DNA from 4 places in the Pseudoalteromonas sp. Bsw20308 genome. Region 2 is predicted to be linked to each of the others. Evidence: predicted binding sites of a transcription regulator. Region 2 holds the regulator's gene; each other region holds the start of a gene.
What was found. Region 2 encodes ArgR, which controls arginine synthesis, uptake and breakdown. Its sites were predicted from a motif close to ANTGAATANNTATTCANT; they were not measured.
Positions count from the first base shown of each region.

Region 1: D172_RS03590 (OadG family protein) is a predicted target of ArgR. The motif match lies at 2,989-3,006, and genes of this name have one in related genera.
Region 3: D172_RS18870 (arginase family protein) is a predicted target of ArgR. The motif match lies at 6,757-6,774, and genes of this name have one in related genera.
Region 4: gltB (glutamate synthase large subunit) is a predicted target of ArgR. The motif match lies at 5,316-5,333, and genes of this name have one in related genera.

Region 1 covers NZ_CP013138.1:831,796-840,013, reverse strand. The annotation lists gene D172_RS03600 (sodium ion-translocating decarboxylase subunit beta) at 1-894, opposite strand, end outside; gene oadA (sodium-extruding oxaloacetate decarboxylase subunit alpha) at 908-2,689, opposite strand; gene D172_RS03590 (OadG family protein) at 2,701-2,943, opposite strand; gene D172_RS21165 (DUF1328 domain-containing protein) at 3,462-3,635, shown strand; gene D172_RS03585 (hypothetical protein) at 3,694-3,885, shown strand; gene D172_RS03580 (hypothetical protein) at 4,318-4,908, shown strand; gene D172_RS03575 (IS481 family transposase) at 5,029-6,069, shown strand; gene D172_RS03570 (UvrD-helicase domain-containing protein) at 6,259-8,218, opposite strand, start outside.
Region 2 covers NZ_CP013138.1:561,989-570,206, reverse strand. The annotation lists gene ispB (octaprenyl diphosphate synthase) at 196-1,167, shown strand; gene mdh (malate dehydrogenase) at 1,253-2,185, opposite strand; gene argR (transcriptional regulator ArgR) at 2,411-2,878, shown strand; gene D172_RS02390 (Dyp-type peroxidase) at 2,892-3,791, opposite strand; gene D172_RS02385 (ABC transporter ATP-binding protein) at 3,840-4,889, opposite strand; gene D172_RS02380 (ABC transporter permease) at 4,890-6,521, opposite strand; gene D172_RS02375 (extracellular solute-binding protein) at 6,521-7,525, opposite strand.
Region 3 covers NZ_CP013139.1:356,747-364,964, forward strand. The annotation lists gene D172_RS18840 (flavin reductase family protein) at 1-556, opposite strand, end outside; gene D172_RS18845 (SDR family NAD(P)-dependent oxidoreductase) at 566-1,288, opposite strand; gene D172_RS18850 (thiol-disulfide oxidoreductase DCC family protein) at 1,285-1,683, opposite strand; gene ppc (phosphoenolpyruvate carboxylase) at 1,804-4,449, shown strand; gene cdd (cytidine deaminase) at 4,586-5,512, shown strand; gene udp (uridine phosphorylase) at 5,607-6,362, opposite strand; gene D172_RS18870 (arginase family protein) at 6,827-7,936, shown strand; gene D172_RS18875 (substrate-binding periplasmic protein) at 8,025-8,218, shown strand, end outside.
Region 4 covers NZ_CP013138.1:2,536,076-2,544,293, reverse strand. The annotation lists gene D172_RS10975 (sigma-54-dependent transcriptional regulator) at 1-122, opposite strand, end outside; gene D172_RS10970 (ABC transporter permease) at 194-1,402, opposite strand; gene D172_RS10965 (ABC transporter permease) at 1,414-2,727, opposite strand; gene D172_RS10960 (ABC transporter ATP-binding protein) at 2,731-3,441, opposite strand; gene D172_RS10955 (efflux RND transporter periplasmic adaptor subunit) at 3,484-4,737, opposite strand; gene gltB (glutamate synthase large subunit) at 5,435-8,218, shown strand, end outside.

The DNA.
Region 1 (8,218 bases), 270 kb from region 2:
ACCAATTGCAAAAGCCAGTGCGCCAAGCACTAAAATACCAATCGTCTCAACAGTTAAAAACTTATCTGCAGCAAGCTTTGAACCTACAGCTAAGCCTAAAAATATAGTTGTAACATTGATGATTTCGTTTTGAGCACTGTTACTTAATCTATCAACAACACCCGACTCCCGCATTAAGTTACCTAAACAAAACATACCTACAAGCGGTATAGCAGCCGGTAAAAACATTGCCGTTAAACTAAGTACCATAAGGGGGAAAATAATCTTTTCCTTTTTAGATACCTTACGTAATTCAGGCATCTTAATTTGGCGCTCTTCTGGTGTGGTTAACGCACGCATAATTGGCGGCTGAATAATTGGCACAAGTGCCATGTATGAATATGCAGCTACCGCTATTGCGCCTAGTAAATCAGGTGCCAGTTTTGATGCTAAAAATATTGCCGTTGGCCCATCGGCACCACCTATAATGGCAATAGCTGAGGCATCTTGTAAGGTAAACTCAAAACCTGGTACATAGTTAAGTAATATAGCGCCAAACAATGTAGCAAAAATACCAAACTGTGCAGCCGCACCTAATAACAACATACGTGGGTTTGCAATAAGCGCGCTAAAGTCAGTCAGCGCCCCCACTCCCATAAATATCAACAGTGGAAAAATCCCCGTATCAATACCCACATAATAAACGTAGTACAAAAGCCCACCTGGGTCTGACAAACCTGCCACTGGTACATTTGTTAAAATTGCACCAAAACCAATAGGTAGTAATAATAATGGTTCAAAGCCTTTAGCTATCGCTAAAAACAGTAATAAACACCCTACCGCAATCATTATTAACGATGGGATTGTAAAGTTAGCAATGCCTGTCGCATTCCAGAGGTTTAAAATACCGTCCATCCTCTATTTACTCCTAAGCTAATGCAATCATAGCGTCGCCGGTAGTTACAGCATCGCCTTCACTAACTAACACTTCAGCAATTGTTCCGGTATGCGTAGCGCGTATTTCAGTTTCCATTTTCATGGCTTCCATAATAATCACTACATCACCTTCGTTAACAACTTGCCCAGCTTTTACCTTAATCTTAAAAATATTACCGGCTAGAGGCGCGTTAAGTGTTTCACCTGATGCAACCGAAGCAGATTGAGGAATGTGCTCAGAGTCTTTTAATGTTACTTCCTTAAGTTCACCACCTTTCGCCACTACTACGTCATAAACTTTACCATCTACTTTTACGCTGTACTGCTCAGCCTTCACTTTGTTATTATTTGAAGCTGATTTAGAAGGTGCTTTACCGCTTTTACCTTCAACAGAAGGGACTGGCTCAAATGCATCTGGGTTGTTGCGGTTTTTAATAAACTTCAAACCAACTTGTGGGAATAATGCATAAGTTAGTACGTCATCAATTTGGTCATCAGCCAATGTTAAGCCTTGCTCTTGCGCTTCTTTTAATAACTCAGCTTCAAGCGTTGCAAGTTCTGGTGCAATATTATCTGCAGGGCGACAAGTAATAACTTCTGCTCCATCAAGCACACGCTCTTGTAGCTCTTTATTCATTGGTGCTGGTGTTAAGCCATATTCACCTTTTAATACGCCAGCAGTTTCTTTAGTAATTGTTTTATAACGCTCACCTGTTAGCACATTAAGTACCGCTTGAGTGCCAACAATTTGCGACGTTGGTGTTACTAAAGGTAAAAAACCAAGATCTTCACGTACACGTGGGATCTCAAGTAAAACCTCATTAAGCTTATCGGCTGCGCCTTGCTCTTTAAGTTGGTTTTCCATGTTTGTAAGCATGCCACCAGGTACTTGAGCTAATAAAATACGCCCATCAACCCCTTTTAAGCTACCTTCAAATGCCGCATATTTTTTACGCACATCTCTAAAGTAAGCAGCAATTTCTTCTAGGTGGTTTAAATCAAGTTCAGTATCACGCTCAGTCCCTTCAACTATCGATACAATAGTTTCAGTTGCAGAATGTCCATAAGTCATACTCATTGATGAAATAGCGGTATCGAGCATATCAATGCCTGCATCAATCGCTTTTTGGTAAGTAGCAGTACTTAAACCTGTTGTAGCGTGGCACTGCATAGCAATAGGAACAGATACGGTTTCTTTAAGTGCTTTAATTAGTTTTTCAGCATCGTAAGGCTTTAATAAGCCCGCCATATCTTTAATACAAATTGAATGACAGCCTAAATCTTCTAATTGCTTAGCAAGAGTCAGCCACATATCAAGTGTATGAACTGGGCTAACTGTGTACGAAATAGTACCTTGAGCGTGCGCGCCTACTTTTATAGCCGCTTTAATCGCTGTTTCTAGGTTACGTACATCATTCATTGCATCGAATATACGAAATACGTCAACGCCATTTTTATGTGCGCGTTCTACAAATTTTTCAACTACGTCATCAGCGTAATGGCGGTAGCCTAATAGGTTTTGACCGCGTAATAGCATTTGCTGTTTAGTATTAGGCATCGCTTTTTTAAGCGCACGAATACGCTCCCACGGATCTTCGCCTAAATAACGAATACACGAATCAAATGTAGCACCACCCCACGATTCAATAGACCAATAACCTGCATCATCTAACTTGCTAGCAATCGGTAGCATATCGTCTAAACGCATACGTGTTGCGAGCAATGATTGGTGCGCATCGCGTAATACCAATTCTGTTAATTTTAATTTAGCCATGTGTGTGCCCCTTATTTATTATTTGATTTGTACTGAGCAATGGCAGCACTAATAGCAGCGATGTGCTCATTAGGCACACCTTGAGATTTAAAAGACGGTGATTTAGCTGGTGATGCTTCTGGTTCGCTATAGTGCGTCACCAAATTAGACATAAGCGTTACGGCACCAATTAATATCGACAGAAATACAAACACCCCAACCATACCAGTAAGCATTAAGCTACCAGCCGTTGTGAGTAGAGCACCTATATCCATTTTTCTCCCCCTTGAAACCCATATCGAAAATAAAAAATCGATTTAATTAAATATTTATTCACTGGATAATAACAAAACTAATTATTTTGTCTACTCCTTGTAAATTGGTAAAACCAATTAAACTATAATCAACATAAAACTCAACTAATTTACATACCAGAACCTTGCAATCACGCAGCCTACAATAGTTACAGGAAATAATGACTATAGCTAATAGTTATATATAAGTTGTTAATTAACTATCCGGTTAAATAAAAAAAACATGAAAAATCATATGAAACACAAAAACAAAGGAACAATTGTTAATTGGTCTTACCAAATAAATGTATTTAGTGAATATTTACAAGCAATGTGTAACGGTGTGAATAACTTACATAGCAAAGCGTAAAAGTTACTAATCAACTAATTGCCCAAAACACACAAAAAAACATAAACACATGATATTAAACAACAATACACTTTGGCATGTAACTGGCATTAGTTGTTGTGAGCAAAATTTATAAACCAAGGAGAAAACAATGTTACGCTGGACAATCACATTTTTAGTTATTGCTTTAATCGCTGCAGTGTTAGGTTTTGGTGGCATCGCAGGTGCCGCAGCTGGTATAGCAAAAATTATATTTTTTATCTTTTTAGTACTTTTAGTGATTTCATTAGTTTCAGGTGCACTACGTGGTAAATCGCCCAGGTAGATAATCCATCGGACTAACAAACACTTATACTTAATTAACACTTACAAGGAATTACATTATGAATTCAACAACTGTAAAAGCAGCACTAATCGGTCTATTCGCAAGTTTTTTCATTATGGGTTGTGAAGACAATCATGCAGAAGACGCAGGTGAACGTATTGACGAAGCAGTAACTGACGTGCAAAACAAAGTAGAAGATGCATGTGAAAATGTTAAAGAAGGCGTAAACGCTGAAGAAACTAATTGTTAATTCTTCTTTTACTAAAAAAGCGGCTCTCAAGAGCCGTTTTTTTGCCTGTTTATAAGTATCGAACAACTTCCCCCATTTTAGCTAATGAGTCAAACCGCACTGATACCAATCCGTAATAATACTTAATCAATTTGAAGGATTAAATCAGACACCAACTTCGTTAAAAATCTCTGATATAGAACAACTAAATAACGAAATTTTTACCTTGTTACCAACACGGTTTTCTTACCTCAAAATAATTGATTGATCAACTACTAACGCACCGCCGCATCGTAAAATCCATAGATATAACTATGAAACATGGATTGGCGCAATGTTAGGTGAGAGTATGGCTACAGATAAGACAGTGTTCTTAAATAAGCTTAGAAATACAAAAATGCTTATTAGAACAGGCATGTTACCAGCTAGAATATTTGAAAAAAAGGATGAGTTATGGAAAGGGATCTAGTAATTTTCAAAATACATAAGCCATCAAAAACATACGACATAATCGACCTCACGACTGTTTCTATGGCAAAGCAAATTGCTAAAGAAAAAGAAAGCAGTTTTAACGAGGCAGTGAAAATAGCTATGGATGATTTCCCAAGAGGGAAAGCTAAAATATTAGACGTTGTAGAAAATGGGTTTAACTGTAAAGTTGAGAAAGAAGCTGAGCAACAAGACTATGATATAAACTTATTTTCGAGTTACTTGGTGTTAAATAAAAAAGCTTACACGGCCATAGGTAATCATTTACAAGGCTGCGGGGAATTTGTTCCATTGAATTGTGAGAAAGAATTATTTTTATTCAATCCACTAATTTTTGAAGAAGAAGATAAAGATTTGACGGAAAAAGCTTATCTAGATGGATTTGAAGATGGTCTAAAATCTCTGGCCTTTAAGTCCGATCTAAATCTAATTTTTAAGTCGAGCATGCAAGGTGGTAAATCAATTTACTGTAATGCCGCATTTAAAACTCTTGTGAAAGAAAATAATTTAACTGGGATTACTTTTAATAGTGACTTACTTAGCATTTTTGCATAGCAGCCTCTAAACTGTATTAGTTCAGACAAGATCTGACAATTCAACTTGAAAAAGTGAGAGTTACCCGTTTTGATAAAGGTGTCGAATCTTTAAATCAAAACAAACAAAAAGGTAACTCTCATGTTGCATACTAACAATCCAATCACAAAACACAAAGCTGGTTTACTTAACCTTGCCGAAGAACTAGGCAATGTATCAAGAGCCTGTAAAGTCATGGGCGTATCACGAGATACATTTTATCGTTATCAAGAACTCGTTAATGAAGGTGGTATCGATGCATTAATCGAAAAGAACCGCCGTACACCAAATATAAAGAATCGCGTTGACGAAGAAACAGAGCAAGCCGTCATTAACTATGCAGTTGAATATCCTGCTCACGATCAACATAGAACCAGCAATGAGCTTCGTAAGTTAGGCGTGTTTGTCTCAGGTAGTGGTGTTCGTTCAATCTGGTTGCGTCACGATTTAGAAAACTTCAAAAAACGATTGAAAGCATTGGAAAACAAAGTCGCTAATGAAGGCATTATTTTATCTGACGCCCAAGTTGCTGCGCTAGAAAAGAAAAAACATGACGATGAAGCCTGTGGTGAAATTGAAACAGCGCATCCCGGTTATCTTGGCTCACAAGACACATTTTATGTTGGTAACCTTAAAGGTGTTGGTCGTATCTATCAACAAACCTTTGTGGATACCTACAGTAAAGTCGCCTTTGCGAAGCTCTACACAACGAAAACGCCAATTACAGCGGCTGACATGCTCAATGATAAAGTATTGCCTTATTTCGAAGGTCACAAATTGCCTATGCTTCGAATATTAACTGACCGAGGAACTGAGTATTGTGGGCGAGTTGAGCATCATGATTATCAGCTATATTTGGCAATTAACGACATCGACCATACAAAAACGAAAGCAATGTCCCCGCAAACAAATAGTATCTGTGAGCGTTTCCATAAGACGATTTTAAACGAGTTCTATCAAATCACATTCCGCAAAAAGTTGTACGATTCAATGGAAGAACTACAAAAAGATCTGGACGAATGGATGGATTACTACAACAATGATCGGACTCATCAAGGAAAAGTATGTTGCGGTCGAACACCACTTGAAACATTACTGGATGGAAAAACGGTTTGGGCAGAAAAGAATTTAGCTCAAATCTAAACTAACAGTCACCATTAGAAAAATGGGTAACTGTCAGATCAAGTCTGAGCTAGTACATCTAAACGCAGCTTTATAATTCGGAATGCCCTCACTCACGACTATAAAAAGTATCCTTGAAATATTAAGTCTAAACTAACGTTAATATGTATTAACGTTAGTTCAGTATTAAATGATTTTGAATTCATAGCGTCATTCATTTATTGGAACCTCTTCAAATTCAGGAAATACTTTTAATAGATGCTCCTTTTCTTCCTTTGTTACCACTTTTACAACTGTAAGGTTTTTTATCGTTCGAGAACACGCTACATAAAACAACTTCATGTTAGGGGGTGTAAATACACTGGAGGTTTCTGTACTATCATCACTGAACTTAAAACTGTACTTATTCCAAAAGTACTCATCTAAGACAACTAAAACGTTCTCAATACCTGAGCCTTTAGTTTTATGCATTGTAATGAAATCACACTCCTCATTTAGATATTTGTAATATCTGTTTATCTCACTAAAACTGATCTCTTCAGAGAACAGATCATGATAAAACCTTTCTCGTTTGAAGTTACTATGGAACTCATTGAAAGCTTCTTCAGTTAATTCAGGTACTTGCTTGACCATTTTGGTTAAGCTATTAGATCCTGCATTGAAAATCATTTTGAGCTGTTGATACTCTTCATCATTTTTCAATTCAGATAAAAAAGCTTCTTTACGATCAACATAAGCCAGATGAGCTTCTGACTTAGCAAGAATATTTTCTTTAAAAGCCACTTCAAGAGTTTTATTTATACTAAGGTTTCCTCTAGTTATTTTTTCGAATGCGGCCACTATCCTCTCTTTTTCTCTCAGGGTTTTAAGTACAAACCCTGACTTTTTAAGTTCAGATAATATAAAGTTATACCTTTTTTCCGAACCACTATAGGCATTACATAACTCTGCGAGATCAAGCACTTGAATGCTTGAAAGTACTTTTTCGATCTCATCTTTGACATCCGTATATCTATCAGAAAACACTTTGTACAAACCAGCAAAGCCAACTTTGCCTGCTATTGACTTATTTGTAAGCATTAACTTTTTATGGGATCGCTCTTCACCATCTGCAAAATCTATTAATTTATCGATGAAATCTAGGTATGCCTGTTTTGTTTCAGGGGAGCTCTTAGAGTGAGGCTTGACATTATCCCAGACAGCATAAAGCAAGCTAACATGTCCTTGCCTATCTTTTAATATTTCTTTGATGCCATCTTGTTTAATTTTGAATGCTAGTTTTTGGTTGAGAGCATCTATTCTCAAGTAGTTAACAAAGTCAATTACCTGCTCTGAACATCTGAAATTATCTTCTTTTGCTATCTCGACAATCTGATCTGAATCAATGTATGCGCGAACATCTCCAATACCATCAGAGTAAATACTTTGCATAGAATCACCAAATAAGCCAACAGTCGTTTTTCTTTCTTTTGGAAGGTACTTTAAAAACACTTCAATAATTTCTTCATTCGTGTCTTGATATTCATCAATTAAAACAAAGTCATACTTATCACTTAAAATCCTTCCTAGTTTTGGGAAACGTTTAAAGAGTAGAGCGGCAACTTTGAGTAAACTGTCATGCCCAAATGATAGATCTTTAAACCTATCAAAGCGTGAATCATTGTATTTGATATTTCGATGATCTTTATCTTTGATAACATTACAGACTTCAGCATTCAATTCAGCTATTTTTAAATTCAGTTCATAATTATGCTCAGCAGGAGCTTTATCATATTCTCTTTTACCTATTTCTTTGGCAGAAGTTTCGCCTTTAACTATATATTTTAGCTTTGCGTATTTTTTATAAGTCCTCTTGTAGTTATCATGGTTAGCTTTTTTTAGTTCATTACCAGCTAGGTCTGAATTTTCCTCAGTTTCAAATTCTACGTTAGAAACTATAAAAATTTCATGTATAACCTGCTGAATCGCTTTTGTATGATTCTTAATTAAGGCCGCAAGAAATGAGTGTATAGTGGACACTTTATAGCCATCTCCAACACGGTCAATAATTTCATTAACTGCCAAGTTAGTGTGTGTAATACACGCAACCCTATTCTTAGAGTAATCTTGTGATAGAAACTGCAGAGTATGTTTTAGCGTTTCAGTCTTCCCAGACCCCGCACCTCCCTGT
Region 2 (8,218 bases):
AGCTCTCGCTGTATAATATCTAAGCGCGACTCAGACTGCATGTTGGTTATCTATTAATCAGTTATCTCAACCAATTAAGCTCTTATTCAGTACTTTAATAGTGTTTTTTCAATCAATCGTCACAAAATATCGAGCTAGTGCATTTTTTGTTGTACAATCTGCGCCGTTCACACATAAAAATTGGCTCGGAGATCAATGGATATAAAAGCTATCCAGGCGTTAATCGAAAGCGATATGAATGACGTCAATCAACTTATACATGCGCAAATGCGCTCAGATGTGGCGTTAGTTAATCAGCTTGGTTTATATATAGTTAGCAGTGGCGGCAAACGTGTTCGTCCAATGCTCGCAATTTTAGCAGCCAAGGCGCTCGGTTATCAGGGTAAAGATCACATAACACTTGCAACAATTGTTGAGTTTATCCATACAGCAACGCTATTGCATGATGATGTTGTAGATGAATCAAACTTACGACGTGGCACGCCTACAGCAAATGCTGAATTTGGTAATGCTGCTAGCGTATTAGTTGGTGACTTTATTTACACTCGCTCATTTCAGCTTATGGTTGGCCTTGGAAAAATGCAGATTATGCAAGTACTTGCCGATGCAACAAACATTATTGCTGAAGGTGAAGTATTGCAGCTGATGAACTGCAATGACCCAGATACGACTGAAGCCAGCTATATGCAGGTTATTTACTCTAAAACGGCTAAATTATTTGAAGCAGCGACAGGCCTTGCTGCCATTATTACTGAGCAAGACCAAGCGACACTCGACGCATTAAACTTATACGGTATGCATTTAGGCACCGCGTTTCAGTTAGTGGATGATGTACTCGATTACAATGCGGATGCTGAGCAGCTAGGTAAAAACATTGGCGATGATTTAGCTGAAGGCAAACCAACCCTTCCGCTTATTTATGCTATGCAACATGGTAGCGAGCAGCAAACGCAACTTATTCGTGATGCAATAGAGCACAGTAATGGTATGGAGCATTTAGAAGAAATTTTAACTGCACTAAAACAAACTAATGCGCTTGAGTTTACAATGCAAAAAGCAGAGTTTGAGGCCGAAAAAGCCATTGCCTGTTTAGACTTTTTAGCTGAGTCTGACTATAAGCAAGCACTTATAAGCCTTGCCCGTATTGCGGTTGACCGCGACCACTAGTTTTAACTAGTTACACAGTGTGACATTAATTCTGAGCAATAAAAAAGCCTGCAAATGCAGGCTTTTTTGTTGCTTAAACCGGCTATTACGCCATGAAATCAACACCTTCTTTGATGTCTTTTTTCAGAGTTTCAAGCATGTCATTTTTTGCTTTTGTTTCAAATGCGCTTAGTTCGCCGTAAGAAAGAATTTCTTCTACGCCGTTTTTACCTAAACGTACTGGATGTGCAAAGTACTCTGCATCGCCATTTTCAACAGCAACGTAAGCGTAATCTACAACTTCTTCACCTTGTAGGCCTTTAACTAAAGACATACAAAAACGCGCTGCAGCAGCACCCATAGATAGCGTAGCTGAACCACCGCCTGCTTTAGCATTTACAACTTCAGTACCCGCATTTTGGATACGTGGAGTAAGTGCAGCAACTTCTTCATCTGTAAAAGAAACACCTTCAACTTGAGAAAGTAGAGGCAGAATCGTTGTGCCTGAGTGACCACCAATTACTGGTACTTTTACAGTTGCTACGTCTACGCCTTTAAGTTCAGCAACAAATGCTTCTGAACGAATAACGTCAAGCGTAGTAATACCGAATACGCGTTTAGCGTCGTAAGTACCTGCTTTTTTGAATACTTCAGCAACAATTGGAACTGTGCCGTTTACTGGGTTAGTAATAATACCTACTAACGCTTTAGGACAGCTGGCAACAATGCCTTCTGCTAACGTTTTGATGATGCCAGCATTTACATTGAATAAATCAGCACGATCCATACCTGGTTTACGTGGCATACCCGCTGGGATAAGAACGATGTCAGAACCTTCAAGCGCTTTATTTAAATCGTCTGCGCCAAAGCCTGCTACTTTAACATCTGTTGGGATGTGAGAAAGGTCAACCGCAACACCTGGTACTACTGGTGCAACATCATAAAGTGATAATTCAGAGCCAGCTGGTAAGCCTGTTTTTAATAATAAAGACAACGCTTGGCCGATACCGCCTGCAGCACCTAATACAGCAACTTTCATTGGAATTCTCCGTCATTTGAGGTAGGAAATATTTGTGGCTCTTAAGATAATGAAATTAGCGACTAAAAACAAATTTATCCTGTCTATTTCAAGTATATTTTCGACCATAGTCGTAAACTTTTGTGATTTAACGCATCAAACTGGCAAGTTAACTAAACAACTGCTGCATAATTATTCATTATTGTGTAGAATTTGCAGCATAAATAACAAAAATGAATAAAGACTATGCAACCACAAGATAAACAAGAAGCACTGGTAAAAGCATTTAAATCGCTTTTAAAAGAAGAAAACTTTGGCTCTCAAGGCGAAATAGTTGATGCGTTAAAAGAGCAAGGCTTTGACAATATAAGCCAAAGTAAAGTATCACGCATGTTAAGTAAGTTTGGCGCTGTACGCACACGTAATGCCAAGCAAGAAATGGTTTACTGCTTACCTGCTGAAATGGGTGTACCTACGGCTAAAAGCCCATTACGCCAATTAGTAATCGACATTATGCACAACGAAATGATGATCATCATTCGTACCAGCCCAGGTGCGGCTCAGCTTATTGCACGTTTATTAGATTCATTAGGTAAAGCAGATGGCGTACTAGGAACTATTGCCGGCGATGACACTATTTTTATCGCCCCGGCTAAAATATCTGAAATAGACGTGACACTTGAACGCGTTCGCATTTTATTTGATACGGTTTGATTATTAATCGTAATTAAATCTGTTTTAAAAATCCGACCGAAGGTGCAAAAAAAGCAGAACCCATATCGGCTTGAGTAAAATCAAGCCAGTGGTCGTAACAATCACCTTCGCCTAAACGGCTTTTAAGTATTTTTTCGAACGCGGTTCCTGTACATGCACATGTAATTGATAACATTCCCTGCTCATACACATCGCCATAAGGCATGCTTTGATTTAATAGTAGCGGTTGCCCGTCTTCGTCTTTTAGTTCACTACGCGAAGCATGGCTGGTTTCGATCGCGGGGGTAATTAGTGTGTTATCAAGGCGCGTACGACCCATTATTTGCTCTTGCTCACTTAATGATAAATGCTGCCACACAGTTAAGTCATGCTTATAACGTTGTACATGAATATAACTTCCTTGATCTTCAAAGCTACCCGGTTTATTTATTAGTGCCGTCGCACGCTTTTTTCTACCATGAGCAGAATCGCCACCATAAATAAAGCCATTAAAGTCTCGTCCATCTAAAAAGCGAAAATTACGAACCTGCTCTACCAGCTCTACATCAGGAGCAAATAACTTTAATACTTGCAGGGCAAATAAATGGTTAACGTCTTCACGGTCAGAGCGAATTTGCACAAACAAATCACACGGTTGCACGCTCATTTGGTGATCGCTGTGATTTATATTAGGAAAGCTCTGTAATTCGCTTGGAATGTACTCAGGAAGGATATGTGGCCAATATTGCGCACCAATAGCGACCATACAAGAGAGCATTGATTCTGAAAACTGATCGCTAAATTCTTCTTCAATAGCGCTTACTTGCTTTAGTTTTACGCGTAACGATTCATCTTGACCATCAAACACATTAAAAAATAAGTGCAAACCGTGTAAGTTTGCTTCAGCACAAATCCCTGATTGCGCTTGCGCCATTGTTATTCCTTAGTTTTATAGATAAAAACACAGCGAATAACAAATTAATTATGATTCGAAAAAGTTCACCGTGTGAGGTTTTATTTTTATTATAACCTGCTCATTTTTTGCAAATGATTGGTCATATTGTGCAGCAACTTCAACTTCTTGCTCAGCAATAACGACTGTGTAAACATACGCTGAACCAATAAAGCGACTACTTAATATTGTAGCTCGTTCACAGTGTCTGTCACATAGATTATCACTTACCAATTCAATCTGGTGAGGACGAACATATATTTTCCCTACACTCGCTCTATGCTCATGTCCAATATATGATTTAACTAAGCCAAACGGTGTATTATATTCAGTTGTCGTTAATACTTCTGCCTCTAAGTATATGCCTTGACCCAGAAACTCTGCAACCTCCTTTGAGCTTGGGGCTGCAAAAAGCTGTTCTGGCGTGCCTTGTTGCGCAATTTTACCGCGATGCATAATGGCAAGTGTATCGGAAAAGGCAAATGCCTCTTCTTTTGAGTGCGTAACAAATACAGCAGAGACTTGTGTTGCCTTAATAATTCGACGTATATCGGCGATTAGTTCAAAGCGTACTTGTGTATCAATGTTTGAAAAAGGCTCATCAAGCAATAACAAACTAGGTTTATAAGCTAATGCGCGAGCAATCGCTACGCGTTGCTGCTGACCACCCGATAACTGATGAGGAAATCTATCGGCACAGCCAATTAAATGCACAAGCTTAAGCATTTCATCAACACGTTGCTGCTTTTGGGCTTTACTCATTTCACTAAGCCCAAATGCGATATTATTTGCCACCGTTAAATGCGGAAACAATGCATAATCTTGAAACATCATGCCGATGTTACGATGCTCAGGTGAGACAAATGATTGCTCATTACTCACTAATTTACCGTCTATAAAAATAGACCCTTGCTTGGCTTCAATTAAACCTGCAATGGCTTTTAATGTGGTTGTTTTACCGCAACCACTTGCACCGAGCAGACAAACAATTTCATCTTTGCCCACTGTTAAATCTAAATCATGAATAACCTTTGTACCGTTATAGCGATAGCTCACGCCTTGTAAAATTAAACTACTCATTTAACTACGTTGCTCCATAGAACGATTAATAAAATACAAAGGAATAAACCCGACAATAACAATAAATAATGCCGAAATTGAAGCAAGCTCTAACTGCTCGTCACTCACATACTGAAATACATGAGTTGCTAAGCTTTCAAAATTAAACGGTCTGAGCAATAACGCCGCAGGTAGCTCTTTCATGCACTCAATAAACACCAGTAATGCCGCCGTAAGTAGTCCACGGCGTAATAAAGGTAGATGTATTAAACGCAATGTTTGCCCTTGGCTTTTACCCATTGATTGACTTGCCATATCGAGTGATGGGCTAATGCGTAAAAAACTCGATTCTATCGCTCCGTGTGCGATGGCATAAAACCTAACAATGTAAGCAATAATAATAGTAAGAATACTGCCTGTAAGCAGTAAACCTATATCTAAATTATATGGTTCGAGCGCTTCATTGATGGTGTTTTCTAATAATGTAAGTGGTAATAAAACAGCAATAGCGAGCACTGTACCAGGCAATGCATAGCCCGTACTGGCTAAACGCCCAGGAATAAGCGGATACGTTTGCTTTGCAACACGCTGATAAAAAACCACAAAAATACTCAACGTAATGGTTATTACACTCACTATCCCTGCTACTTTTAAACTTTGCCAAGCATAGCTAAAAAACTCAATGTTCCACGCTTTATCAAAGTAGGTAATTGCGTAGTTTACGAGTACTGCAATGGGAATTAAAAAAGCGATAAGTAGAATAAAGCCACAAAATGCAGTTGCTAGCCAAGCCGACTTTCCTTTTAATACATAGAGAGATTCGCTATTTACACTTGATTGGCGCTCAAATACCGCTTGGTTACGGCGGCTAAAGCGTTCTGCCATTAATGCCAAAAATAAAAGTAAGAGCATTACACCCGATATTTTAGCGGCCGCTGTAAGCGAATAATAACCAAACCATGTGTCATATACGGCGGTCGTTAATGTGCTCACGGCAAAATAGCTGACGGTTGCAAAGTCAGCCATAGTTTCCATACTAATGAGTGCAAGAGCCGCAACAATTGCGCCGCGAGAGAGCACCAAACTTACTTTAAAAAAACTTTGTTTAGGAGATAGCCCCATTAATTGACTAGCTTGTACTAATTTGAATGACTGTTCGCGAAGGGCTGTTTTAAAAATTAAAAATAAATACGGGTAAAGTACCAAGGCAATCATAACGATAGCGCCAGGTAGTGTACGTATATCAAAAAACCAATAGTCACTAGGTGATTGCCAGCCAAACCATTTTCTAAGTGCTATTTGCACAGGGCCCGCATAGTCTAATAAATCAGTGTATACATAGGCAATAATATAGGTAGGCATAGCAAGGGGCAGCATAAGTGCCCATTCAAACTGCTTTTTACCAGGAAAACTACAGTAAGCAGTAAGCCAACCGAGTGGCAGCGCAATAGCACAGCTAAGCACACAAACGCCTAAAACCAGCAACACAGTATTAGTAATGTAATCCCAAAGCACTGTATCCCAAAGATGAGAAAACACCTCAGAGTTACCTTGCAGAGATTCAAAAAGAAGAAAAAACAACGGGGCCGACAGAATCAAACCCGTCGACCACGCAAAGAGCTGCCATTTAGACAGCTTAAATTTATAAGTCATTAAAGATCGAACTTCACCTCATCAATCAGCTTAAGCGCTAACGGACGATATTTACTGATCTCATCGAGTGGCAAGCTGTCTTCCTTAAAGCTCCCCCAAGACGCAACCAAACTGGATAATTGCACACCTGGCTTAACTGGATACTCCATATTTAGTGAGGCATACATGTTTTGTGCTTTATTGTCGGTCATATACTCTATGAGTTTCAAGGCATTTTCAGGATTTTTAGCGAACTTAGTAATAACCGCACCCGATACATTTATGTGCGAGCCACGATTAATTTGGTTCGGGAAATTAATATTTACCGCTTCCGCCCAACCTTTTTGTTCTTTATCTTGCAACATTTTTCCAAGGTAATAACTATTACCTAACGCTAAATTGCACAAACCTTCTTTAACAGCTTTAACTTGAGCACGGTCGTTACCTTGGGGTTTGCGCGCTAAATTAGCTTTGACGCCTTCAAGCCATGTTTTAGTATCAGCCTTACCATGGTGAGCTATCATTGATGCAACAAGCCCCAAATTATAAGGATGCTTACCCGAACGAGTGCAAATTTGACCTTTATATTTAGGATCAGCCAACTCTTCATAAGTTAGGTTTGGTAACGCACCTACTCGCTCTTTTGATGAATAAACATTACGCACACGCTTTGTTAGCGCAACCCACTGGCCTTCGCCATCACGAAATGCTGCAGGCACATTATTATTTACGCTGTCACTTTTAATAGTTTGCGTTAACTTTAAATCTTCTAATTGAATAAGTGCACTAAAGTTAGAAGTTAGTACTAAGTCGGCTTTGCTATGTTTTCCCTCGCGCTTAACACGTTCAATTAATCCTTTTTTAGCAAAAACAACATTCGTTTGGATGCCGGTTTGTTTTGTAAAATCATCCAAAATTGGCTGTATTAAAAACGGTTGGCGAAAAGAGTAAATATTAACGACGTCGTTTGCAAAGGCTGGCGCCGATACTATTAATCCTAAAGTGATAGCGAGTGTCTTCATTATTCCACCTAAATAATAATTATTATCAAATAATTCTACCGTGAACAGTTAAAAAGTGCACACCTTAAATAGCTGTAAGTAGGTAAAAGGTGTCTAAAACAGAAATGTCATGTAAGACATCTCTCACGGATGTGACAGCTAATGAGTAAAAAGCAACATATAAAACAAGCATTAATTAAATAACCAATTGAAAATAAAGAATTAATAAACTTTAGCTATTGCATAAATACTAATTAAATATAGTTTCAGCCCTATTTAAGTTGCTCCATTCACCTACAATTTACTCATCAACCAAGCAGTGATGCTTATCGATTAAATACAAGCAAATTATTTATTCGACCAACCAATGATTAGGTTACCAAGGAAATACGGATTTTAGGACAGGCTCAGGATGAGTAACACAATGGAATGTTGTAAAAATGGATAGCATCAGGAAGGTGCGAAAGGGATAACAACAAGGGTTTTAGTTGTTTGACAGGATGTTTAAGGAATAGATGGACAGGCCTTTTAGGCAACACAATGGATTGATTAATACACGGATGCACTAGGAAGTGCAATGGAAGGATTTGGTAATAGTATTTACCTTACAGGATGTTCAGGAATTAAAGGAGACAGGCCCGGATAGCCTAGATTACATAGAACTAAAAAGTAATATTGTAATAACATGGATTAGTAAAAATTGGAGTTGATTAAGTT
Region 3 (8,218 bases), on a different replicon from region 2:
CAAGCCCGGTTACTGCCACTGTTTCAATAGCCTGTAAATCTAAAAAGCCATCACTTTGAAGTGCTACTTCATCTAAATACACATCAGTGATTTCACCTATTACAAGCTCTGTGCCATTGATGGCTAAATGTTGGTTTTCTACAAATTTAACTGAGTACTTTAAGCGGCTTTCTTTAACAAAAGGCGCTGCAAAGTCATTTAAATATTCGGGCGTTAAACCTGTCGCCGCAAATTCCGACTCGCCTTTGTCGTAGCGGGCTGATGTTTGATGAGCTTGCTTATAAATAGCTTTATTAACCTGGTTAATGGTGTAACTACCGGTTTCGATTATGTTTTCGAACGTATGTCGAGGCACGCTATTTGGGCGCATTATCATGCCAACTAGCGGCGGGTGAGCCCCTAAATGAATAACAGAGCTAACAATGGCGAGATTAGTATTGCCTTGTTTGTCTTGCGTGCCAATTAAGTTGGCGCTCTTAAAACCCGAAAGCGAATTAATTAAATGAGTACGAGTGTGTTTTTCAAGTGCGTTTATGCGCTCTTTAGTAAAATGCATTAAAGGTCCTTACCACGGTATGGTTTCGCCTTGCCAATCTAAGTAGGCAGGCTGACCATTGAGTTCTAAATGAGGGTTATTAAAAGTAAGTGTAAAAAGCTGCTTGGCTACAAATTCAGCTGTAAACAGTTTTCCTGCGGGTACATTTTTTTGAAATGGCTTTGAAAGCTCAGTATCAGTAGTCCCTGGATGAAATAAAACGAGCTTAGTATTTTTAGCTCTGCGTGCAAGTTCAATCGCTGCGGTTTTAAATAGCATGTTAAGCGCAGCCTTGGAGGCGCGATACGTATACCAACCGCCTAATTTATTGTCGTTAATGCTGCCCACACGCGCACTAAGTGCTGTAATAGTACACTGCGTTTTATGTGTTAAAAGCGGCAAAATACTCTGCAAGCAAAGTAGGGGAGTTAGGGTGTTTGAATTTAGAAGTTGGCTAAAATACTCAGCGTCTAAATCCTCCAGCTTTTTTTCGGGCATATGGGTTTCGTTGTGCAGTGTACCATTGAATATAATAACTTGTTGTATATCGGCATTTTGCGCTTTTAGGTAATTAGTAACGCGCGCTAAACTTTGTTTTGTGTAGTCAGTATGCAGGTGGACAACACTTGAGTCAGATTCAATACTTTTTGAACTAATACAAACGATCTGATGAGTAGGCGTGTTTATTTGTAGATGTTCTATATATGCATTTGCTATGGCACTGCTTGCGCCGAATAAAACAATAGTTTTCATTTATCACCTTTTGCTTTTAGTCCACATTGGCCGTTACTGCACTGAGTATTTGGCATTAAAAAGCGACTGATGGGGTGCCGATACTTAGCAAATAACAGGTATCCGCAGTCAGCGAAAAAGCGAATTATTGGCAAGCGAAAAATTTTCAACCAGCCGTGTTTACCCACTAATTTCCATGCTTCGTACGTTACATCAAGCCCGTAAATCATTTCACCTGATAGCTTTTGAGCTTGCAGATAAGTCATTGCTTGGTCTTTATCAATATACGAGTAGCGCTCACTAAAGTCGCTCGCGTTAAGATCTTCAAGCGTAATTAGATTTTTAGAATCAGCGTGTTTTAGTTGCTGCATTTCGGTGCTGCAAAGGGGGCAGTTACCATCGTAAAAAATTATCATGTGGGTGCTTTGTGATTATTTTATATATATTTTTTTACGACAAGACATTGCAAATGGATCTATTAAATATCCCTACATGATGATATTAATAGTGCCCTACGAAATAAAGGAGAATGAGAAATGAGTGAACAATACGCCGCCTTGCGAGGTAATGTAAATTTATTAGGGCAACTTCTAGGACAAACAATTAAAGATGCTCAAGGCCAAGCTATTTTAGATAAAGTAGAAGAAATTCGGGCTTTATCTAAATCATCTCGCAGTGGTAATGAAGACGACAGACAAGCGCTAATAGATGTTTTACATGCGCTTAGTGATGAAGAGCTTTTGCCGGTTGCCCGTTCATTTAATCATTTTTTAAACCTTGCTAATGTAGCAGAACAATTTCATACCGTTTCGCGTTTTAATGACGTTGGCCTTGGTCAACAAAACCCTCTCACTCAAACATTAAAAACGTTAGTTACAAAAGCAGAACAAGGCCAGCTAGATAGTAATCATTTGGCCGAAACACTCTCAAAACTCCACATAAACTTAGTATTAACCGCTCACCCAACCGAGGTGACGCGCCGTACTATTATTAATAAACATGTTGAACTAAGTGATTGCTTAGCGTCGCTTGAGCGAAAAGATAACTTACCGCTAGAGCGAGATGCTATTTTAAATCGTATTGAACAGCTTATTAGCCAGGCTTGGCATACCGACGACATTCGTCGCTCTCGCCCAACGCCAGTTGATGAAGCTAAATGGGGTTATGCGGTAATCGAAAACAGTCTATGGCACGCTGTTCCGCGCTTTTTACGTGAATTTTCAGCCAATGTTAAAGAGCAATCAAGTTTAGAGCTACCAAAAGATTACAGCCCGATTGAGTTCACATCTTGGATGGGTGGAGACCGTGATGGAAATCCATTTGTAACATCGCAGGTTACAGCAGAAGTGCTTGACCATGGTCGTTGGATGGCGCTTAACTTATATATTCAAGATTTAAAAACGTTATGCGCTGAACTCTCTATGTCAGATGCCAGTGATGAGCTTATTGAGTTGGCAGGTCAAGACTTTGAACCATACAGAGCGGTGATCAAAAAGCTTAAAAACCAAGTTGCAGAAACAGTAGCTCATCTTGGCGCTAAAATTAAAAATAAGCGTAGCGATTCACAAGATTTAATTACCGATATTAATCAGCTTAAACACCCTGTAGAGGTCTGCTATCGCTCGTTATTAAAGTGTAATATGAAAGTCGTTGCTGATGGCTTATTGCTTGATTTACTGTACCGTATTAATAGCTTTGGCTTGCGTTTAGCTAAACTCGATGTGCGCCAAGATTCGTCTCGCCACAGCGATGTGTTTTCAGAGCTGACGCGTTATTTAGGTTTAGGCGACTACAACCAATGGCAAGAGCAAGACAAACAAGCTTTTTTACTTACTGAGCTTAACTCTCGCAGACCGCTTATTCCAAAACATTGGCAACCAAGCCCTGATGTTCAAGAAGTGCTAGACACCTTTGATGTTATTGCTAAGCAAGACGAAGCAACATTTGGCTTGTATATTATTTCGATGGCGCGAACAGCATCAGACATTTTAGCAGTACAATTATTGCTAAAAGAAAGCGGCTGTAGCTTTGATTTACCAGTAGCACCGTTGTTTGAAACACTCGACGATTTAAACGCAGGCAGTGATGTAATTACTACATTACTTGATAATGTTTGGTATCGCGGGCACATTAAAAACACCCAAAATGTAATGATTGGTTACTCTGATTCTGCTAAAGATGCCGGCATGATGGCAGCAGGTTGGGCCCAGTACGAAGCAATGGACAAACTAGTACAACTTGCTGATGAGCGTGGTATTGAACTTATTTTATTCCACGGACGCGGTGGCACAGTAGGGCGTGGCGGTGCACCTGCCGCACAAGCGCTGCATTCACAACCGCCAGGTTCGTTAAAAGGGGGGTTGCGTGTAACCGAGCAAGGCGAGATGATCCGCTTTAAATTTGGTTTACCCGATGTAGCACTGCAAAGCTTAAATATTTACGCAGGCGCGGTACTACAAAGTAACTTATTACCGCCGCCGGAGCCAAAACCGCAGTGGCGCGAAGTAATGAAGCTAATAAGTGAGGAGTCGTGTGAACACTACCGTAATGTAGTTCGCCACGATGAAAACTTTGTACCTTACTTTAGAATGGCAACACCTGAGCTTGAGTTGTCTAAGTTACCGCTTGGCTCGCGTCCTGCAAAACGTAATCCTAATGGTGGTGTTGAAAGCCTGCGTGCTATTCCATGGATTTTTGCTTGGAGTCAAAACCGTTTAATGCTTCCGGCATGGTTAGGTGCGTTAACAGGCTTAAAAGCTGCGCTTAATAAGTACGGCGCAGAAACACTCAACGAAATGAGCTTACAGTGGCCGTTCTTTAGATCGCGCCTAGAAATGCTAGAAATGGTATTTAGTAAAGCAGATTGCTGGTTGAGTGAGCATTACGACAATGCGCTGGTGGAAGATATGTACAAACCACTGGGTGTAACACTTCGTAAAGAGCTTCAAGAAGCTATTAGCTTGGTGCAATCACTTAGCCCACAAAAAAGCCTACTAGCCGAACAACCTTGGATTAAGGAGTCGATTAGCTTACGTAATCCGTACACCGATCCACTTAACTTACTACAGGTTGAGCTTTTACGCCGTGCTCGCTCAGAGGAAAAACGAAACGAAGGTGACATTGATAATGCGTTAATGATCACGATGACAGGTATAGCTGCAGGTATGCGTAATACCGGCTAATACTTTATTTTGTTAGGTATACCTATTGGTATTAAAAGGGAGCACGCGATGTGCTCCCTTTTTTTGCGTTAAATAGGCTGGTATTTAACGCCCTAACCTTTTAAACTACGTAGCCATTGAATAATTAAAAAATGTTATGGCTTCAGCAACTTTTACTGTACAGCAAGATACAGCACTTACAAATTCGCACATCACATTAAACGTAGCGCAAACAGCGTCATTACGTAGTCAATTAAAATCACAACGTGGCATATTAAATTCTAGTAATATTAAAGCGTTATGCGCTCAACTCAATGTGTCTGATGATGCATTACTACAAGGTTTAGTACCTTTAGCTTCTGAGTATGCTGTTGCGCCAGTGTCAGATTTTCATGTAGGCGCAATTGTTAAAGCACTTGATGAAAAGGGTGAGGTAAACTTTTATTTTGGTGCAAATGTAGAGTTTGATCATCAAGCATTGAGTTTAGTGGTTCATGCAGAGCAATCGGCTATAAATAACGCATGGTTAAACGGCGCTAAAAAAATAGTTAAAATAGCGATTAGCGATGCGCCTTGTGGGTATTGTCGCCAGTTTATGAACGAACTAGCTGATGCGAAAGAGTTTGATATTTTACTTCCTGATCAGCAATTTAAACTTGCAGAATTACTGCCGCATTCATTTGGACCTACCGATTTAGGTAACGAATTTAGCTTATTTAACCCAAAACCACAGCAAGGTAAGTTTAGCTTTGATGGCCTTGATGAAACCCTTGCGCGTTTTGCACTTAATGCGTATGTGCCTTACAGCCAAAACTTTAGCGCCGTAAAAATAAGTACATTTAGTGATGGTGACTTTTACGGAAGTTACGCAGAAAACGCAGCGTACAGCCCAAGCTTGTCGCCACTGCAAAGTGCACTAAGTCAGTTCTTTTTAGCTGGGCTTAGCTTTAACGAAAGTACGGTGAAGGGAATAACATTGCTCGAAACAGCGGGTCGTGAAAACCAGTCGCAAGTGGCAAAAGCTGTACTTGCCAGTTTTACGCATTTACCAGCACTTAAAGTAATTAGCGCACCACTTAAATAGTGGCTTGCATACAATAAAGCACAGCCGGAGCTGTGCTTTATTAAAGCGAGTCATTCTATCGAATTAAATAACTCACTAACTGCTATAATCGGTATTAATCAAGTAATACTTTAGCTGCTTCTAATACGACTGCTACAGATTTACGCTCAATTTCACCGTGGTCTACATTTGGTATTTCTTGGCGAGTACGGTTAACAAGTACGCCTGCTACACATGCTGCTTGTAATCCAAGGGCTGCACACATAGTAAATAATGTTGCCGATTCCATTTCGTAGTTCATCACGCCCAATTTTTGCCACTCTTCGCAGCTACCTTGTAGTGATTTAGGAACGTAACCAGAGTGCGTATCGTAACGCTCTTGCCCTGGGTAGAATGTATCGCTTGATGCAGTAATACCAATATGAAAATCGATATTTAGGTTTTTACATGCTTGTACCATAGCTTGTGTTGCATAAAAGTCAGATACAGCAGGGTAGCTAAGTGGTGCAAAGTGTTGGCTAGCTCCATCTAAACGTACAGACGCTTGGCTAATTAAAATTTCGCCTTCGTTAATGTGTGGCTGAATTGCACCGGTTGTACCAATACGTAAAAATTTACGCACGCCAAGTTGTGCTAATTCTTCTACTGCAATCGACGTAGATGGACCACCAATACCTGTAGAACATATAACCACAGAGTGGCCGTTTAATTGACCTAAATAAACATGAAACTCGCGAGTTTGAGCAAGGCAGGTTGGGTTGTCTAGGAATTGTGAAATACGTGCTGCACGATCTGGATCGCCCGGTACAATCGCAAGTTTTGCACCTTTAAGATCGTCAATACATAGTCCTAAGTGAAATACCTTTTCCATAGCTAAGCCTTTTATAATAATTTGTTGTCAATCTAGCATCATTGCTAGAAACGTTTATTAAGTACAGGACGATTGTCCGTTTTATCTTAACTCTTCCAATAAAGCCTTAATAATTTTAAGGGCTAATTTGATTTATTCACCAACTATGAATATTCACTCAAGTACTTATATACGTAGCCTTGTTGCGCTGTTGACATGTTCAAGCAGACATAATAAGTATCACTCAAGCGCGTAACTACGATTAAATGGATGATTACAAAGTTTCATTAATATCAAATAAATTCAATGGCTTAATCTTGTAGTGAACACGTAAAAACTAACGTGTTTACTTATATTAAGCACTGACTTATTTAGCAAAGTGACATTTATTTGAAGTTTAGGCACTTTTAGTGATTTTGCATAACTAATCAAAAGTAATCAAAACTAATTAGCTACGTACAGAATAAAAACCGAAGGAGTTTATTATGAGCACACAATTTGAAGCATTTAAAAACAAAGTTGAGCACTGTTTGTGCGCACCGGGCGATGGCGTATACACAGTAAATACTGCAAAAGAGCGCAAAGCCGCACTGCGTAATAAACTTTACGGACAAACTGAAAACGTTGATAACTTGTGGCGCGAGTCTTTAAACGAATTACCAAGCTCACCACATAAAGCCGTTATGTTAGGTATTAGTTCAGACTGTGGCGGTGGAATTTTACGCGGTGCAAACTGGGGGCCATTGTTTGTGCGCTCAGCATTAATTGATCAGCATCCGCAATGTCATTCGTTTGATTTAGGCGATGTACGTGTAATCCCACATTTACTTCATGACAAATACCTAAATGATGCAACCATTTCTAATTGCCAAAAAGCTTTATATGGTGATGAAGATAACGATTATTACGTAAGCCCATTATCAATCACTGAAGATGTCTGCGACAGTTTTTACGCAACGTTTAAAGATAAAGGATTATTTGGTATTGGTGGCGATCACTCAATTAGTTACCCACTTACTAAAGCGTACTTAAAAGCAAAACGTGAGCAAGGTAAGCGCACGGCTATTATTCATTTTGACGCGCATACCGATTTACTTGTGGAGCGCTTAGGTATTGATTTATGTTTTGGCTCGTGGTGTACACATATATTAGAGTTTTTACCGGCACCGCATCATTTAATACAATTTGGTATACGCTCAAGTGGCAAGCCTAAAGCGCACTGGGAAAGTACCTTTGGCGTTAAGCAACATTGGGCACATGAAATCATTGAGCGCGGCGCAGCAGCGGTTGCTGCCGACGCTATTGCACAATTAAAAGCCGATAACGTTGATGAAGTATATGTAAGCTTTGATATTGATGCGCTTGATGCCGAGTTTGCATCTGCCACAGGTACGCCAGAACATAATGGTTTAACACCAAAGCATGCGCTTGATATTTTATCAGCCATTGCGGATGAGTTTCCAATTACGGGGGCTGATATGATGGAAATAGCGCCATTCACCGACAGTTCGCTTGTCGGTCAGTCTAGTTCTGAAACAACACTCAGAGAAGGCGCTAAAATATCGGCCTTTTTAATCAACGCAATGAACAAGTAAATTGGTCGTGCTTATACACTACTAAAAACTAGCAGTTCGCAGAGCCTCAGCTATATTTATTAATGTACTTATCATGAGGCTCAGTTAAATGAAGTGGTTTATCTTTTTACTGTGCGTTATCTGTATTAAGGTTAACGCCACTGAAATTACAATAGTAACGGAAGTATTTCCGGACTTTCAGTACATCAATGAAGATAACAAACTCATTGGCCGCTCTGTAGATAAAGTTCATAAAGCGCTAGAAGGGTCAGGTATAAATTACACTATGTTTGCCTATAGTTG
Region 4 (8,218 bases), 2.0 Mb from region 2:
ATTTGCAGAGCATCAAACGGATTTGTTGCAGTGACTACCGAAAAGTCGTGGATCTCGAGCAACAATGAAAGTGCGTCGAGTACTGCTTGGTTATCATCAACAATGAGTATTTTATGAGTCATAGGTTATTTTTATAATTTTTTGATGGCTACACTGCCTTACTAAGCAGTGTAGCATAGTGATTTAAATATAATTAAATAGTGCGAGTTGCGATACTGGGCGAAATATTGGCAGCGCGTTTAGCTGGCGCTAATACTGCAAGTAAACTCATTAATAATACGGCAATGGCGGTAACGGCTATATAACTTGGCGGTAGTGCGGCTACAGAAAAATACTGCATTAACATTTTCCCAAGTAGTATTGCTGTTACTACACCTAAGGCTAAACCTAGGCTACAAATTAATGCATTTTCTACTAAAAAGTAGCTAACAATAGCTGACTTTCTTGCGCCAAGTGCTCTGCGTGTACCAATTTGCTTAGTACGTTTGCTAATATTAAATAAGGTTAAGCCAAAAATACCGAGAGCGGTTATAAGCACTAAAATAGTGATTAATACTATGAGCATGCGCATCATAAGGCGATCTTGAGCGGTGTACTCATTTTTTAGTTCATCAAGCCCTTTAATGTTATTAATAACGCGCTTACTGTAATTTGCAAGCATGGCATTTTCTATTTCTTTCATTACAGTTGCTCGCTGACCTGGCTCTGTACGAACGGCAACTTGTGTATAACTTTCTGCTTTAATATAAGGAATAAACGCAAAATTATCGGGTTTACTGTCTTTGAGCCACGGGCCTTTCATTTTTCCGATCACGCCAATAACTTTAAGTGGTAGGTCACCAAAATAAACTATTTTCCCTAAACCATCTCCATCAGGATAGAGCTCATCAAGTAGGGCTTTAGTGACTATAGTGACGTTGGTGCGCTTTTGTGTAATTTCGTTTGTAACGAGCACTTCATCTTCGGTAAAGTTTCGCCCTGCAATTAAGTTAACGCCGTAGGTATTAATAGCATGATCGTCTATAAAAATATAAGCGGCCCTGACACTTAGGCCTTCTTGTGGGGCAGGTTTTAAATTAAAGCTCGAAGCGCTGCCACTCCCTGATAGTGGAATACTACTGCTTAATGCGGCATCGACCACGCCTGGCATTTTTCTAAGCATGCTTTCATCAAGCTCAAACTGCTGACTTAAGTTAATATCAGTACCAAAGGTCATTACATTAAACTTAAATATATCTTGTTCAGGGTAGCCCGTTTCTTGGTTTAAATAACTAATTCTATCTTGAATGATAAATGCAGCATTACTGACTATGGCTGTGGTAATTGCAATTTGAATTAGCAGTAATACAGCGCCCACCTTTGAGCGGCATAAGGCGTTAAATATAGGTTTTATTTCTAACATTGTGACATTCCTTATTGGCTCTTAAGATAAATAGCAGGGTTGGTTTTACACACTAGCCAAGCAGGGTACAAACCAGCCAAAATGCAGGTTGTAATTGCAATCAATGGGGCGCTCAATAGCATGGTTAAATCCATTGTCGCTAAATTTTCATAGTAGTCATAGCTTTGCCCTACGCCCATTAAGCCAAGTTGTGCTAGTACAATTCCTAGCATGCCACCTATAAAGCCAAGCATGGCGACCTCAACTAAGTGCTGTAAAAATATTTGCCTTTTACTCGCACCTAATGCGCGTCTTACACCTACTTCTGGCGCTCTGCGTAAAAACTTGGCTAAAAGTAAACCTAAAATATTGGCTAAGCAGACACCTAAAAACATAAAGCTCAGGCCCACTAAAATTTTATTGTCTTCGGTGACGACGTTGTTGTATTGCATCCATTGGTTTACATCGCGAAGTTTATACTCAAGTTCTTTACGATTAAATCGCCCACGTTTTTGTTGTTCCTGCATATAGGCTAATAAGTAATTTTGATAGGCTTGTTTTTGTTCAAGCGTATTTAGCTCTGCCCAAAACTGGATCCATACTTGCTCAGATTGCAGTTTATCTGCAAAGGTTGGTGTGTTTTCGTGCTTCCATCCATTGCTATTGCCCCAACTTACGAGCTCTTTTGCCTTTATTAAGCTAAAGGGCATAAATAACTCTTCTACTTGATTAAATGCACCGTTATTTAAATCATAATATTTAATATTGAGAGGCCAATGGTTAATAACACCAGCTACTTGGTAGCTTGCATCATCTAAGTAAATCAGTTCTCCGACAGAGTTTTTTCCTGCAAATAGTTTATCGTTTATCTCTTGGGTAATAACAACCACAGGTGCAGCTGAGTTTTCTTGCTCTTTGCTCCAAGCCCCACCGTACAAAAATGACAAATCAAACATGCTAAAAAAGTCAGGCGTTGTCATCCGTGCACTGCCAATAAAGGGTTTTATTTTATCTGAATCTAAATAAACTGAAAAGCCGGTACGCATCATAGCCACTTTTTTCTCTGACGTGGGCGCGTTTAATAAGTTCTCAGCATCTTGATAGGTCAGTTGCAGTGGCATGTTATCTTCTGTCCACCACGTACTACCATCGTCCATTGTTTGTAATTGCACACTGTAAAGTTGGCTGCTTTTTTCTGGGATAGGATCGGCCGACATCATATGATAAACACTAAGGCTGGTCATTGTTATGCCTATACCTATCGCAATGGCAAGTACCATTAAAAAGCTAACCAGTGGGGTGCGCTTGAAGCTGCGCCAACTTAAATCTAAATAATGAATAAACATTAGTTAAACCCCCGATGCTGTTTTTATAGTTTGCGCGCCCTGATAAAGCGTAAAGTCGGCAAGCTGCCCATCAACTACTTGAATATTACGCGGAGCACGGCGGGCTAATTCGCTATCATGCGTTACCATTACAATAGTGGCACCGTCGCGATTGATTTGTTCAAGTAACTCCATAACTTGGCGAGCCATTAAGCTGTCAAGGTTACCTGTTGGCTCATCGGCTAGTAAAAAACGAGGTTCACCAGCAAGCGCACGGGCTATTGCAACACGTTGTTGCTGGCCACCAGAGAGTTGTTGAGGTAAGTGTTTAGCGCGAGATGCTAAACCAACTTGTTCAAGGCATTGCTCAATTCGACGTTTTCGCTCATTTGCTTTAATCCCTCTATAGCGAAGAGGAACTTCTATGTTTTCATATAAATTTAAATCAGGGATTAAATTAAAGCCTTGGAATATAAAGCCAATTTTTTGATTACGTAAATCAGCACGTTGGTTGTCGTTTAAGCTGCCAACATTAACACCATCCAACAGGTACTCACCTTCGTTAAAAGGCTCGAGCATACCTGCAATATTTAAAAAGGTTGTTTTTCCTGAGCCGCTAGGACCGGTAACAGCAATAAATTCGCCTTCGTTTACTTGCAGGTTAAAGTCTCGAAGTGCATGGGTTTGTACCATTTCTGTTTGGTATACTTTACTTACATTGTTCATTTGTAACATGGGTGTTCCTAATTATTTTTAGCGTTGGTTGAGAACGTCTGTTTAATTTAATAAAATCGTGTCGGCTTGTTTAAAGTCGCTGTAGCTTGAAATAATAATTTCATCGTTTTCTTTAACACCGCTTAAAAGTTCAACCGCGTTAATGCTTGTGGCGCCTATAGTAATAGGTATGCGTTTTGCAATATTGCCTTGTACCTTATAAGCAACAATTCCGCCTTGCTGCATAAATGCACCGCGCTTTACTTGCATTACACCTTCTCGGTTGTCGAGTAAAATACGTGCAGTTAAGCGTTGGTTCTGACGAATGTTGTTAGTAACGCCTTTAAATCGGACGCGTGCTGTTACTTCACGGTTATTAACTTCTGGTGATATGGCGGATAAATTCCCTATCACTGTTTCATTGCCTAACTTAAGCTCTACTTCCATACCGAGTCCTAATTCGTTTGCGTAACTTTCAGGTACTTGGAGCTCTGCTTCGAAATTACTTAAGTCGACGAGTGTCATAAGAGGTTGGCTTTGCGTCACTGCGGCTTTTTGTTGCACAAGTAGGTTACCCACGATCCCAGTAACGGTAGCTTTAATAGATAGGTTGCTTACTTTTCTGATTAAATCATCAACAATAAGTTGCTGGCGGGTTACATCACTTTTAGCTGCTTGTAGTTCAAAGGCGAGCGTGTCTTTGGCAAGTAATACCTCTTGTTGTGCATGCTTATATGTGAGCTTTGCACGTGATAAATCATCAACTGCTTTTTCAAGATCAATTTGGCTAATTAAGTGCTTTTGTATTGATAACTGCGCCCGGCGATTTTCGCGCTCAGCGGCGTTAAGCTCAACTTGTGCCATATCAAGTGTTTTATTTAAAGTGAGTGTTTGGCGTCTTGCTTGCAAGTGCTGCCTTTGCTGCTCGCCTTGTAGTCGTTTAAGTACAGACTCCTGTTGCTTTAATTCGTTAGTTAACTCAGGGCTTTGCAGCAGAGCAAGTGTGTCCCCTTGCTTTACTGTATCGCCAGCCTTTACTTTTAAATCTATAAAACCACGTTCTGGGCTGTAGATTTTAGGAGCATTAGCAGCAACAATTTTACCACTGGCGGCAATGTCTCGAATGAGCGCTTTAACGTGTACTTTGGCAACCTGTACTTTTGAGCGGCTAATAGAGCTTTTAGCGCTATGACTCGTTAAAAAAATATAAGCAATTGTCGAGGCTACAATGAAAATAACCGCAGTGATGACCGCGTATTTTTTATAGTTCATAGGTGCCTTTACTTGTACGTCTTGTGCGCTGGTATCTTTAATCATTAGGCTCTCCTACACGGCTTTTATATATTTTTCACACAGTAGAAAAAAAACTGCGGTGCAAATAGCGACAATAGGAGATATCAAAAATAAACTAAGCATAAACATAATTATTCCACTTAACGAATGTGTATAGCTCTATACTATTAGCATGCCAAAGCGTAACTCACTGTAATTAGGTAATTAAATTTTATTTTATGTGTTTTTTATATGTCCGCGGACATAAAAGTGTCCGCAGTGGACGCATTAGTAAATAAAAATTCACTATTAAGAGATTAAAAATGCCACAAATATTAATAACTATACTAATGACCAGTAAAAAGAAGAGAGGTTAAGCCTCAAAATTACGGAAATAGCACAAAACTATCTAAATGTTAACTAACTTTATCGGTGTATGTTGAATATTTATTCACTGAATGAGGGCTTTACGTTTACGTAAGCTGTAGTTTTTTACTTGGTTGTTTTTACAAAATGTTAAACTTGACACCAGTGTCATGAAAAAATAACGCCTAATATACGACTAAATGTTAAAAATAATGATGAAAAAGAAATCTTGCTATGAAGTGAGAAATATTCAAGAATGTGAATATGTATTCAAAATGCTATTGACTCTATTTACGATAGAGGCTAGTTTTGTCCGTCTGTTAGCAAATCGTCGAGCAGTTCATCCACGCTAACAGTGCAGCAAGGGGAGGGGTCTATGTTATACGACTCAAAATTAGAAAAAGAAAATTGTGGCTTTGGCTTAATAGCCCAAGTTAATGGTCAAGCTAGTCATAGGCTTATTCGTACTGCTATTACGGGGCTTGATCGCATGCAGCATCGTGGCGGTATATCTGCCGATGGTAAAACAGGTGATGGCTGTGGTTTATTATTACAAAAACCAGACAGCTTTTTTCGTGCTATTGCGGCTGAGAACAATTGGCACTTAGGTAAAAATTATGCCGTAGGTATGATTTTTTTAAATTCAGATCCTGTTTTAGCACAAGCTGCAAAACAAATACTTAGCGAAGAATTAGAAAAAGAAACGCTAAATATTTTAGGTTGGCGCGTAGTGCCAACCGACCCATCAATGTTAGGTCCTATAGCAGTACAACAATTACCTGGGTTTGAACAAATTTTTGTTAGTGCGCCAGAAGGTTGGCGTTCTAAAGATTTAGAGCGACGCTTATATGTAGCGCGTCGTCGTGCTGAAAAGCGTATTGTTGATGATGAAGCTTTTTATATTGCAAGCTTGTCTGGATTAGTTACTATCTATAAAGGCCTTATGATGCCTGCAGATTTACCTAACTTTTACCTAGATTTAGCTGATATTCGTATGACCAGTGCGATTTGTGTTTTTCATCAACGCTTTTCTACTAATACTCAGCCGCGTTGGCCTCTTGCTCAACCTTTTCGTTATTTAGCACACAATGGTGAAATTAATACCATTGAAGGTAACCGCCAATGGGCACGTGCGCGTTCTTATAAGTTTGCGTCACCACTTATTCCTGATTTACAAACAGCGGCACCGTTTGTAAACGAAACTGGTTCTGATTCATCCAGCCTAGATAATATGCTTGAGCTATTTTTAGCTGGCGGCATGGATTTATTCCGTGCGATGCGCATGCTTGTGCCACCTGCATGGCAAAAAAACCGTGCAATGGACGATGATCTACGTGCATTTTACGACTTTAACTCTATGCATATGGAACCATGGGATGGTCCGGCAGGTATTGTAATGTCGGATGGTCGTTTTGCGGCGTGTAACCTTGACCGTAATGGACTTCGCCCTGCGCGTTATGTAATTACACAAGATGGCTTTATTACGCTTGCATCAGAGGTGGGTATTTGGGATTACACTGCTGATGAAGTGGTTGAAAAAGGTCGTGTTGGTCCAGGTGAATTATTAGTTATTGATACTAAGCTTGGCAAAATTTGGCATTCGGATGAAATCGATCAAGATTTAAAATCTCGCCATCCATACAAGTCATGGCTTGAAGAAAATGTTAAACGTTTAGTTCCATTTGAAGAACTTACTGAGCAAGATGCCGGTAATCGTTCTTTTGATAATGAAACGCTAGCTAAATATCAAAAAATGTTTGGTTATACCAACGAAGAGCTTGATAGCGTTATTCGTGTAATGGGTGAAAACGGCCAAGAGGCAACAGGCTCAATGGGTGATGACACGCCATTTGCTGTGCTTAGTGAAGGGCATCGTTCACTTTATGATTACTTCCGCCAAAAATTTGCGCAAGTAACAAACCCACCTATCGATCCACTGCGTGAAAATCATGTAATGTCACTTGCGACATGTATTGGTAGTGAGCAAAATGTATTTAACGAAACAACAGGCCACGCTAAGCGCCTACAGTTTGATACGCCAATTTTAATGTACGCAGACATGCAGCAATTATTAAATGCTGATGAAGCACATTACAGCTACTGTAAAATTGATATTACGTATACAGTTGAAGAAGGATTGGAAAAAGCAGTATCGCGAATTTGTGATATTGCGCAGAAAAAAGCAGCATCGGGCTGTATTATGCTTGTTCTAACAGACCGCAACTTTGATGAAACGAATTTACCTATTCCAGCAGCTATGGCTGTGGGCGCGGTGCAAAATCGTCTTGTTGATAATAATCTTCGTTGTGAATCGAACATCATTATTGAAACTGGTAGTGTGCGCGATGCACACCAATTTGCAGTTTTATTAGGTTTTGGTGCAACTGCCATTTATCCATACCTTGCGTATGAATCGTTAGTTGCAATGAGCGACAATAAAATTATTGATAAGTCGTATTGCGAAGTAACGCTTGCTTATCGTAAAGCCATTAACAAGGGCTTATATAAAATCATGTCTAAAATGGGCATAAGTACGGTTGCGTCATATCGTTGCTCAATGTTGTTTGAAGCGGTTGGTTTATCTGATGCTATTGTACAAATGTGTTTTAAAGGTGTGGCAAGTCGTATACAGGGTGCCTGTTTTACCGATTTTGATGACGATCAACAGAGCCTACATAAACTTGCTTTAAGTAAACGTAAATTATTAAGCCACGGCGGTTTGTTTAAGTATGTTCATGGTGGCGAATATCATGCTTATAATCCGGATGTAATCCAAACCCTACAAAAAGCAGTTCGTTCTGGTGAATACAGCGATTACAGTGAGTATGCAAAACTCGTTAATAATCGTCCGATTGCTACGCTACGTGACATGCTTTCGCTTAGATTGCCGGAAACCGGCATTAGCATTGATGATGTCGAGCCTGCAGAAAATCTTTATAAACGATTTGATTCGGCCGCAATGAGTATTGGTGCTTTATCGCCAGAAGCGCATGAGGCGCTAGCAATTGCGATGAACCGCTTGGGTGGGTGTTCAAACTCGGGTGAAGGCGGCGAAGATAAGCTGCGTTACGGTACCGAAAAAAATTCACGTATTAAGCAAGTCGCTTCAGGTCGATTTGGCGTAACGCCGCATTACTTACGCAGTGCTGACGTTATTCAA